Regions from separate parts of the Streptomyces sp. BJ20 genome, predicted to be linked through region 3. Evidence: riboswitches for the same ligand, from Rfam matches in the RefSeq annotation. Region 3 holds a riboswitch; each other region holds the start of a gene.

Evidence for each region. A riboswitch is a leader RNA that binds a small molecule or an ion and turns the genes downstream of it on or off. The one in region 3 is predicted to bind cyclic di-AMP.
Region 1: it holds a riboswitch for cyclic di-AMP, as region 3 does, so the genes downstream of both, MTR79_RS30095 (transglycosylase family protein) here and MTR79_RS08290 (M23 family metallopeptidase) in region 3, are expected to answer to the same signal.
Region 2: it holds a riboswitch for cyclic di-AMP, as region 3 does, so the genes downstream of both, MTR79_RS03755 (C40 family peptidase) here and MTR79_RS08290 (M23 family metallopeptidase) in region 3, are expected to answer to the same signal.

What each region holds. Positions count from the first base shown of each region.
Region 1 is NZ_CP094918.1:6,705,295-6,708,484, forward strand. Features, by position in the region: gene eno (phosphopyruvate hydratase) at 1-1,014, opposite strand, end outside; gene MTR79_RS30095 (transglycosylase family protein) at 1,283-1,984, opposite strand; cyclic di-AMP (ydaO/yuaA leader) riboswitch at 1,989-2,157, opposite strand; gene MTR79_RS30100 (transglycosylase family protein) at 2,377-3,190, opposite strand, start outside.
Region 2 is NZ_CP094918.1:777,707-780,896, forward strand. Features, by position in the region: gene MTR79_RS03750 (hypothetical protein) at 104-457, shown strand; gene MTR79_RS03755 (C40 family peptidase) at 560-1,726, opposite strand; cyclic di-AMP (ydaO/yuaA leader) riboswitch at 1,734-1,906, opposite strand; gene pcrA (DNA helicase PcrA) at 2,149-3,190, shown strand, end outside.
Region 3 is NZ_CP094918.1:1,793,345-1,796,534, forward strand. Features, by position in the region: gene MTR79_RS08285 (pitrilysin family protein) at 1-995, shown strand, start outside; cyclic di-AMP (ydaO/yuaA leader) riboswitch at 1,197-1,362, shown strand; gene MTR79_RS08290 (M23 family metallopeptidase) at 1,375-2,148, shown strand; gene MTR79_RS08295 (GntR family transcriptional regulator) at 2,349-3,053, shown strand; gene MTR79_RS08300 (HPr family phosphocarrier protein) at 3,190-3,190, opposite strand, start outside.

The sequences.
Region 1 (3,190 bases), 4.9 Mb from region 3:
CTGGTTGACCTTCACCAGCAGGGCGTTGGCGGCGCCCTCCTCGATGCCGCGGGCCAGGCGCTCGGGGTTGGTGACGAAGAGGTCGTCGCCGACGATCTGCACCTTGTCCCCGAGCTGGGCGGTGAGAGCCTTCCAGCCCTCCCAGTCGTCCTCGAACAGCGGGTCCTCGATGGACACGAGCGGGTACGCGGCGACGAGCTCCGCGTAGTACTCGGTCATCTCGGCGGCCGTGCGCTCCTTGCCCTCGAAGGTGTAGACGCCGTCCTTGTAGAACTCGGAGGCGGCCACGTCGAGGGCCAGGGCGATCTGCTCGCCGGGGGTGTAGCCGGCTTCCTTGATCGCCTCGAGGATGAGGTCGAGGGCCTCGCGGTTGGAGCCGAGGTTCGGGGCGAAGCCGCCCTCGTCGCCGAGACCGGTTGCCAGGCCCTTGCCCTTCAGCACCTTCTTGAGGGTGTGGTAGACCTCGGCGCCCCAGCGCAGCGCCTCGGAGAAGGACTCCGCGCCGATGGGGGCGATCATGAACTCCTGGATGTCCACGTTGGAGTCGGCGTGCGAGCCGCCGTTCAGGATGTTCATCATCGGCACCGGCAGCAGGTGCGCGTTCGGGCCGCCCAGGTAGCGGAACAGCGGCAGGTCGCTGGCCTCGGAGGCGGCGTGCGCGACGGCGAGCGAGACGCCGAGGATGGCGTTGGCGCCGAGGGAGCCCTTGTTGTCGGTGGCGTCCAGGTCGAACATCGCCTGGTCGATCAGGCGCTGCTCGGTGGCGTCGTAGCCGACGAGCTCCGGGCCGATCTGCTCGATGACGGCCAGCACGGCCTTCTCGACGCCCTTGCCCAGGTAACGGCCGGCGTCGCCGTCACGGAGTTCGATGGCCTCGAAGGCGCCGGTGGAGGCGCCGGACGGGACGGCGGCACGACCCGTGCTGCCGTCGTCGAGGCCGACCTCGACCTCGACCGTGGGATTGCCTCGGGAGTCCAGGATTTCCCGGGCTACGACGACGTCGATGGACGGCACGAGCATCTCCTTCTTGGGATGTGACGCGGGTGAGCGGGGCCGCGGGGGCCCTGCGGGTCCGAGCCTAACCGGCTCCGGGCGATCGGCCATCTCGCCGCCCGCCTCATGGACAGAACCGAGAGTAAATTGTTTCCGAACGGAACAAAGCCGGTTCGGGAAACCGTGACCGGAATGCGTCCGGACATGACCCCGCCCCGGTGCGCACGGGGGAAGAAACGCACCGGGGCGGGGAGCCCGTGGAGACGGGGAGGGACCTGGCGGTCCGCCCTTACTTCAGGTGCAGCTGCTGACCCGGGTAGATGAGGTCGGCGTCGTCGACGATGTCGTCGTTCAGCTCGAACAGCTTCGCCCAGCCGCCCTTGACGTCGTGCTCGGCGGCGATGGAGCTGAGGGTGTCGCCCTTGACGACCTTGTACTCGCCGTCGCCCTTCTCGACCTTCTTGCCGGTCGGGGTGGTGACGGTCTTCTTCTCGGCCTTCTTCTCCGCCTTCGGAGCGGCCGGGCGCTCGGCGGAGCGGGAGGCCTTCTGCTCGCTCTCACGCGACTCGGTGGAGCCGGACTCCTGCGAGGAGCCCTCGGCGGAGCCGCCGTCGTAGGCGGCGTTGGACAGGCCGGTGCCGCAGACCGGCCAGGCGCCCTTGCCCTGGCCCGCGAGGACCTTCTCGGCGATCTCGATCTGCTGGGCCTTGGTGGCCTGGTCCGCGGTGGCGGCGTACTGGGTGCCGCCGTAGCCGGCCCAGGTGGAGGCGGAGAACTGCAGGCCGCCGTAGTAGCCGTTGCCGGTGTTGATGGACCAGTTGCCGCCGGACTCGCACTGGGCGACGGCGTCCCACTCGGACGCGGTGGCCGCGGAGGCGGTGCCGGACGCCATCAGCGGGCCGGCGACGGCGGCGCCGGTGACACCGGCGATGGCGATGGCGCGAGTGGCCTTGGACGGACGACGGTGCTTGCCCTTGCCGGAAAACAGCATGGATGGATCCCCTCACCGACGCCTACGAGGTGAGCTGTCGGGTTCGGGCCGGTTGAGTTGCCCGGCCACGCCCCTCCCGGGACGCGGCTTCACCCCGAGCCGAACCGGACGTCAACCGTCCGGTCGCGGCACTTACCTGGGTCCCCCGCTCCTGCCTACGGCGCATGACGCGACGACTGTTCCCGTGCTGCCACTGGCAGGATTCGGCGTGGCGGCAGCCGGGGCCCGCGATGGCGAGCGGTCACGACCGTAAGCACGCGATCGGTGGAATATCAAAGATGATCAGGGCCTCTGAGACCTATCTCTCACAGTCCTTATTACGGACATTCAGCCCTTATCGCTCCGTCAACTGCCGTCGCCCACAGGCGCCTTCGGCCGCCCGTTTCCCGCCGCTATTCGGCGGTTCCGGTGTCCACCAGGAGCCGCTGGCCAGGCAGGATGAGGTCCGGGTCGTCGCCGATGACCTGCTGGTTCTCGACATAGAGCGCCGTCCATCCGCCGGTCAGGGCAAGGGAGTCGGCGATGGAGGTCAGGCTGTCCCCGCCCTGGACGGTGTAGCGGTCGTCGGCGATGCCCGCGGGCGTGTCCGCGGAGGGCGAGGCGTGCCGGCCGGACGACGGGGTCCCGGCGTCGGCGGCCTCGTCCTCCTGCGCGCTGGGGCCGCGATGGCGGCCCGGACCGCTGTCCTCGGACTCGGTGACGACCGAAGAACCGGTACTCTGTTCGGACTTGTCCGACTCATCACTTTCGGGGGAGGCGGAGACGGACGGGGAGGCACCAGCGTCCGCGTCACCCTTCGCCTCATCGGACGAATCGAATGAACCCGACGTGGCCGACGGGGAGGGAGAAGAGGACGAAGCGCCGGATTCCGGCGAACCGGACGGGGTGCTCGTCCCACCGGTCCGGGTGTCGTCCCGGTCCGTGCCGGTCGGGACCCCCGGGTCGACGTTCGGGGACGCGGTGTCCTGGTTCAGGCCCGTGAGCAGGCCGCAGGCGCGCCACTTGCCGACGCCCTGGTCGGCGAGGATTCTCTCGGCCACGGTGATCTGCTGGTTGCGGCTGGCCGCGTCGGCGCTGGGCGCGTACTCCAGGCCGCCGTAGTTCTCCCAGTCGTCCTGGGTCAACTGCAGGCCGCCGTAGTAGCCGTTGCCGGTGTTCTGGCTCCAGGAGCCGCCGCTCTCGCACTCCGCGACCCGGTCCCAGGTC
Region 2 (3,190 bases), 1.0 Mb from region 3:
CGTGGTGCAGCGTTCTCACTCAGGGTGATGACCGATGTGGTGAAGGTGGGAAAGGCGAGGGCGGCGGAATGCTAGGGAACGCCCCTGGCTAGGCTCCGGCCTCATGGACGTACTCCTCCACATATTCGTCGGTCTGCACATCATCGGCATCGCGTCGCTGCTCGGCGGCTTCCTCACCCAGATGAAGGCGATGGGCGCGGGCACCGCCCGCTTCGTCCCCGCGATGCTGCACGGCGCGCTGACGATGCTGGTCACAGGCGTCGCCCTCGTGGGCCTCAACGAGGCTCAGGACCACTCCGTCGACCACATCAAGATCGGCGTGAAGCTGGCGCTGCTGATCGTGATCCTGGGCCTGGTCTACGTGAAGCGGGACGAGGAGAAGGTGGACAAGGGCGTCTTCGGCCTGGTCGGCCTGCTGACCGTGGCGAACGTCTTCATCGCGGTCCTCTGGACCTGAGCTCGCGTCCCGGGACGCCGGGCACCGCCGTCGGCACGGAACCGCCGGCCGAGCCGTCACCGGCCCGGTCGGCGGTTCCGCGTCCGCGCGTCGAGAGGCCCGTCAGGCCGGGCGGACGATGCTGTGGATCGCGGAGTCGCCGTCGTAGTAGATCGACTCCTCGCGGACGTACGTGCCCGGCTTCGGGGCGTGGATCATCATGCCGTTGCCGATGTAGATGCCCACGTGGGTGACGTCGTCGTAGAAGAAGACCAGGTCGCCGGGCTGGGCCTGGGACACCGGGACGGTGGTGCCCGCGTTCACCTGGTCGTAGGTGGTGCGCGGCAGGGAGACGGCGGCGGCCTTCCATGCGGCCTGGGTCAGCCCCGAGCAGTCGTAGGATCCGGGACCGGTCGCACCCCAGACGTACGGCTTGCCGATCTGCGCGCGGGCGAAGGCGATGGCCTTCTCCGCCTTGGTGCCGTACGACGAGTCGGCCGGCGGGGTCTCGGTCGAGCCGGTCGACCCGGAGCCCTCCGAGGTGCCGCCGCCCTGCTGCGCGGCCTCCTCGCGGGCCTGCTCCTGCTCCGCCTGCTGCCAGGCCAGCTCCGCGGCCTTGCGGGCGGCCTCCTCCTGCTTGCGCTTCTCGATCGCGGCGAGCCGCGCCTTCTCCTCCGCGGTCAGCTTCGACAGCAGTTCGCGCGCGTCGGCGAGCTTCTTCTGGACCGTGGCCTTGGCCGTCTTCAGGTCGCCCTGCGTCTCGGTGAGCGTGCGGAGGCTCTCGGTGGCCTCCTGCCGCTTCTTCATCGTCTCGGTCTGCTGGGTGACGTAGTCGTCCACCGCCGCCTTCTGGCGGCCGGTCATCCGGTCCAGCACCTGACGCTGGTCGAAGATGTCCTGCGGCGTCTCCGCGAGCAGGAACGTCGCGGTGTCCGGCATGCCCGCGCCGGTGCGGTACTGGGCGGCGGCGTAGGAGCCCAGCTCCGAGCGGGCCTCGTTCAGCTTCTGTGTGCGCTTCGCCACGTCGTCGAGGAGGGTGTCGACGCGCTTGCGCTGCTTGCCCGTCTTCTCCTTGGCAGCGTTGTACTTCTCGGTCGCCGACTCGGCCTGGCGGTAGAGGTCGCCGACCTTCTTCTCGACCTCCTCCAGGCTCGGCCGGTCCTCGACGGGAGCGGCCTCGGCGGTCTGGGAGAGCAGGGCCACGGAGGTGAGCGCGGCCGTGGCGAGGGCCGGGGTGCGTATGCCTGCCACGCGCGTGCCCGGGGTGCGCGACTTGCGGTGCGACGCCAAGGGAGGCGACTCCTTCCAGTGCTCCGCCTACCGGGTTAGCTGTCGGGTTCGGGCGGGTGGTTCGGAAGGGTTGCCCTACGGCCGCTTCCCTGAGGGAGTGGGCCGATTCACCCCATGTCTCGGTGGGTCCCCGGCTCCGGCTGCCACGGCGGACAGAGACGGACTCGGCGGAGGCCGCGCGGCCCGGCGAGGTTCGCCGGCGGGGGACGAGCGGCCCGGACCGCACGGTAGCCAACTGGTGTGGCCCTTGTGAAGGTTGATGGGTGATATGCCCGATACATTTTCGTGACCTTCCTGTGGGCGTCACGCAGGGTGAGGCGCCGACCGTGGAGGGTGCCCGCCGTGGCGCCTCCGGGAGGGGCGGGCGGATGTTTCCGGGGCGGCCCCGGGTTGTCGGTGGAGCACCCTAGACTCGGAGAGCGATGAGCAGCCTCTTTGACGACAGCTTCCTGGCGGACCTCCAGGCCCAGCGCGGCCCGGCGGACGAGCCCCCGCCGCCACCCGAGGACGAGCACGCCCCGGAGCCTCTCCCGGACGACCTGTTCGGCGGGAAGTTCGACGTGCCCCCGGAGCGGGACACCTACTACCGGGACGGCGCCCCGCGCCCGGTGATCGACTCCGCCGCGCTGCTGGAAGGGCTGAACGACAACCAGCGCGCCGCGGTCGTGCACTCCGGCTCCCCCCTGCTCATCGTCGCCGGAGCCGGGTCCGGCAAGACCCGCGTGCTCACCCACCGCATCGCCTACCTGCTCGCCGAGCGGGACGTCCACCCCGGCCAGATCCTCGCGATCACCTTCACCAACAAGGCCGCGGGCGAGATGAAGGAGCGCGTCGAGCAGCTCGTCGGGCCCCGGGCGAACGCGATGTGGGTCATGACCTTCCACAGCGCGTGCGTCCGCATCCTGCGACGCGAGTCCAAGAAGCTCGGCTTCACGTCGTCCTTCTCGATCTACGACGCCGCCGACTCCAAGCGTCTGATGGCGCTCGTCTGCCGCGACCTGGACCTCGACCCCAAGCGCTTCCCGCCGAAGTCCTTCAGCGCCAAGATCAGCAACTTGAAGAACGAGCTGATCGACGAGGAGGACTTCGCCGCCCAGGCGAGCGACGGTTTCGAGAAGACCCTCGCCCAGGCCTACGCGCTCTACCAGTCGCGGCTGCGCGAGGCGAACGCGCTGGACTTCGACGACCTGATCATGACGACGGTCAATCTGCTCCGTGCCTTCCCCGACGTCGCCGAGCACTACCGCCGCCGCTTCCGGCACGTCCTGGTCGACGAGTACCAGGACACCAACCACGCCCAGTACGCCCTGGTGCGTGAGCTGGTCGGGGGCGCCTCCGAGCACCCCGTCGACGTCCCGCCGGAGGCCGAGGTGCCGCCCGCCGAGCTGTGCGTGGTGGGCGACGCCGACCAGTCCATCTACGCCTTCCGCGGCGCGACGATCCGCAACATCCTCCAGTTCGAGG
Region 3 (3,190 bases):
CGCCCGCCTTCGCCGACAGCGAGATCGAGCGGCTGGTCCGCAACCGCCTCGACGAGATCCCGCACGAGCTGGCGAACCCGTCCCGCCGCGCCGCGAAGGAGCTCGCCAAGGAGCTGTTCCCGGCGAGCGCGCGCATGTCCCGCCCGCGTCAGGGCACCGAGGAGACCGTCGCGCGCATCGACTCCGCGGCCGTGCGCGGGTTCTACGAGAAGCACGTCCGCCCGGCCACGGCGACCGCCGTGGTGGTGGGCGACCTCACCGGCGTCGACCTGGACGCGCTGCTCGCCGACACCCTGGGCGCCTGGACGGGTTCCCAGGCGCAGCCGCGGCCCGTCCCGCCCGTGGTCGCGGACGACACCGGCCGCGTCGTCATCGTGGACCGTCCCGGCGCCGTGCAGACGCAGCTGCTGATCGGCCGTACCGGCCCGGACCGCCATGACCGCGTGTGGCCCGCGCAGGTGCTCGGCACGTACTGCCTCGGCGGCACCCTGACCTCCCGTCTGGACCGCGTCCTGCGCGAGGAGAAGGGCTACACCTACGGCGTACGGGCGTTCGGCCAGGTGCTGCGCTCGGCCCCCGACGGCACGGGCGCGTCGATGCTGGCCGTCAGCGGCTCGGTCGACACCCCCAACACCGGGCCCGCGCTGGACGACCTGTGGACCGTGCTGCGCACGCTGGCCGCCGAGGGCCTCACCGACGAGGAGCGTGACGTCGCCGTGCAGAACCTGGTGGGCGTGGCGCCGCTCAAGTACGAGACGGCCGCGGCCGTCGCGAGCACGCTGGCCGACCAGGTCGAGCAGCATCTGCCGGACCACTACCAGGCCGACCTGTACCGGCAGTTGGCCGCGACCGGCACCGTGGAGGCCACGGCGGCCGTCGTGAACGCCTTCCCGGTGGACCGTCTGGTGACCGTGCTCGTCGGCGACGCCGCGCAGATCAAGGCGCCCGTGGAGGCGCTCGGGATCGGCGAAGTCACCGTCGTCACGGCCGAGTAGGCCGCAGCGGCACACGCGCACGCGAAGGGCCCCGGTGGCGGGAACGTCACCGGGGCTCCCTTATGCCCGAATTGGGGCGGAGGTTGCCTGTCTGCCCTGTGGGATGCGCTACAAAACCCGGGATTCGTTTGAGGATTGTGAGATGACCCGCTTAGTTTCGTCCGGGCTGTTCGTCGGGCAGTGCGCCGCATCCGCGGCACCGGACAGTCATCGCCGAGTCCCCGTACGGCGCGAGCCAGGGGAGCCGGGGACCCACACGAAGTCCCTGGGGTGAATCGGACGCCCGCGCGTGTCGCGAGGGGGTCCGTAGGAGACCTTCCTGCTCCGAACCCGTCAGCTAACCCGGTAGGCGAGAGGGAAGGAAAGGACCAGCCTGTACATGGCGTTCACCCGCGCCACCGGGAAGCACCGTCGTCCCAGCCGCGTCCAGCGCGGCACCGCCCGCGTCGCGGGCGTCGCGGCCCTCGCGGGCACCGGCGTCGTCGGCTCCCTCGCGGCCCCCGCGCTCGCCGCCGAACCGGCCGCGGCACAGACCGGCCTCACCCCCGTCGTCACCCTCGGCGACGTGGTCGCCGACCGCGTCGACGCCCAGGCCGCCGCCCAGCACGAGGCCGCCCGCGTGGCGGCCCAGGAGGCCGCGCGCAAGGCCGCCGAGGAGGCGGCCCGCGAACGCGCGGTCGAGGAGGCCGAGAAGGCCCGCGCCGAGAAGGAGCGCGCCGCGCGTGAGGCGGAGCGCAAGCGCCTCAACACCTTCGTCTCACCGATCCCCGGCTCGTACGTCTCGACGGCCTATCAGAGCGGCGGCGCCATCTGGTCGTCCGGCAGCCACACCGGGATCGACTTCCACGCCGCGAGCGGCACCCCCGTCCAGTCGGTCGGCGTCGGCACGGTCGTCGAGGCCGGCTGGGGCGGCGCGTACGGCAACCAGGTCGTCATCAAGATGCACGACGGCACGTACACCCAGTACGCGCACCTGTCGTCCGTCTCCGTGTCGGCGGGGCAGGAGGTCACCGCCGGCCAGCAGATCGGCCTGTCCGGCGCCACGGGCAACGTCACCGGCGCCCACCTGCACTTCGAGGCGCGCATGTCCGCCGAGTACGGCTCCGACCTCGACCCGGTCTCCTACCTCCGGTCGCACGGCGTGAACATCTGAGGCGCACCCTCCCGCCTCCACGGCCCCGGCTCCCACGAGCCGGGGCTTTCGCCGTTTTCGAACCCTTCCGCGCGGGCGCCGCCTGTCCAAAAATTATGTATGGATTCCGGTCCGCCGTCGGAAATTGTCGTCGATTGCAATAGAGTCACGAACGGACGTCAATCGTCGGCGTTTCACGGGGATTAAGCCGGAGGTCGGTCATGCGTATTCCCGCGCACTCGGTGTGCACGGCGATCCGGGACGACATCGTCGCCGGTGTCTACGAGCGCGGGGGCCGGCTCACCGAGGAACTGCTCGCCCGCCGTTACGGAGTCTCCCGCGTCCCCGTCCGTGAGGCGCTGCGCACCCTGGAGGCCGAGGGGTTCGTGGTGACCCGGCGGCACGCGGGCGCGTGCGTGGCCGAGCCCACCGAGCAGGAGGCCGCCGACCTGCTGGAGATGCGCCAGCTCCTGGAGCCCCTGGGTGCCTCCCGGGCGGCCCAGCGGCGCACCGACGCCCATCTCAAGGTGCTGCGCGGCCTGGTCAGGCTGGGGCAGGAACGCGCACGTCAGGGCAACAGCGACGACCTGCGCTCACTGGGCGGCTGGTTCCACGAGACGCTCGCCCAGGCCTCCGGCAGCCCGGCCCTGACGTCGATGCTGACCCAGCTCAGGCACAAGATCGCCTGGATGTACGCGGTCGACGGGCCGCCCGACCCGGTCGCGTACTGGGCGGAGCACGGCGCGATAGCGGACGCCGTGGCGCGCGGCGACGGCGAGCGGGCGCGGTCGCTCACGGCGCTGCACACCGAGCAGGCGAACGCCGGACACCGGCTGCGGTTCGGCTCCGGCGCCGACCGAGCCGTCCGCACGGACCGTGTGAGGAACTCGCAACATCCCGTAAACATGCCGAGCCTGCGCCATTAACACGAGTCCCGTATACAAAGAGGGCGTAAATGGCGGGGGCTATTTCTGCTGCCCGTAAATGGGAAAGGGAAAGGCCCGCCCGGTGATCCGGGCGGGCCTTTCCGTGCCGCACGGCCGTCGCGTGCGGAATTGCGGTT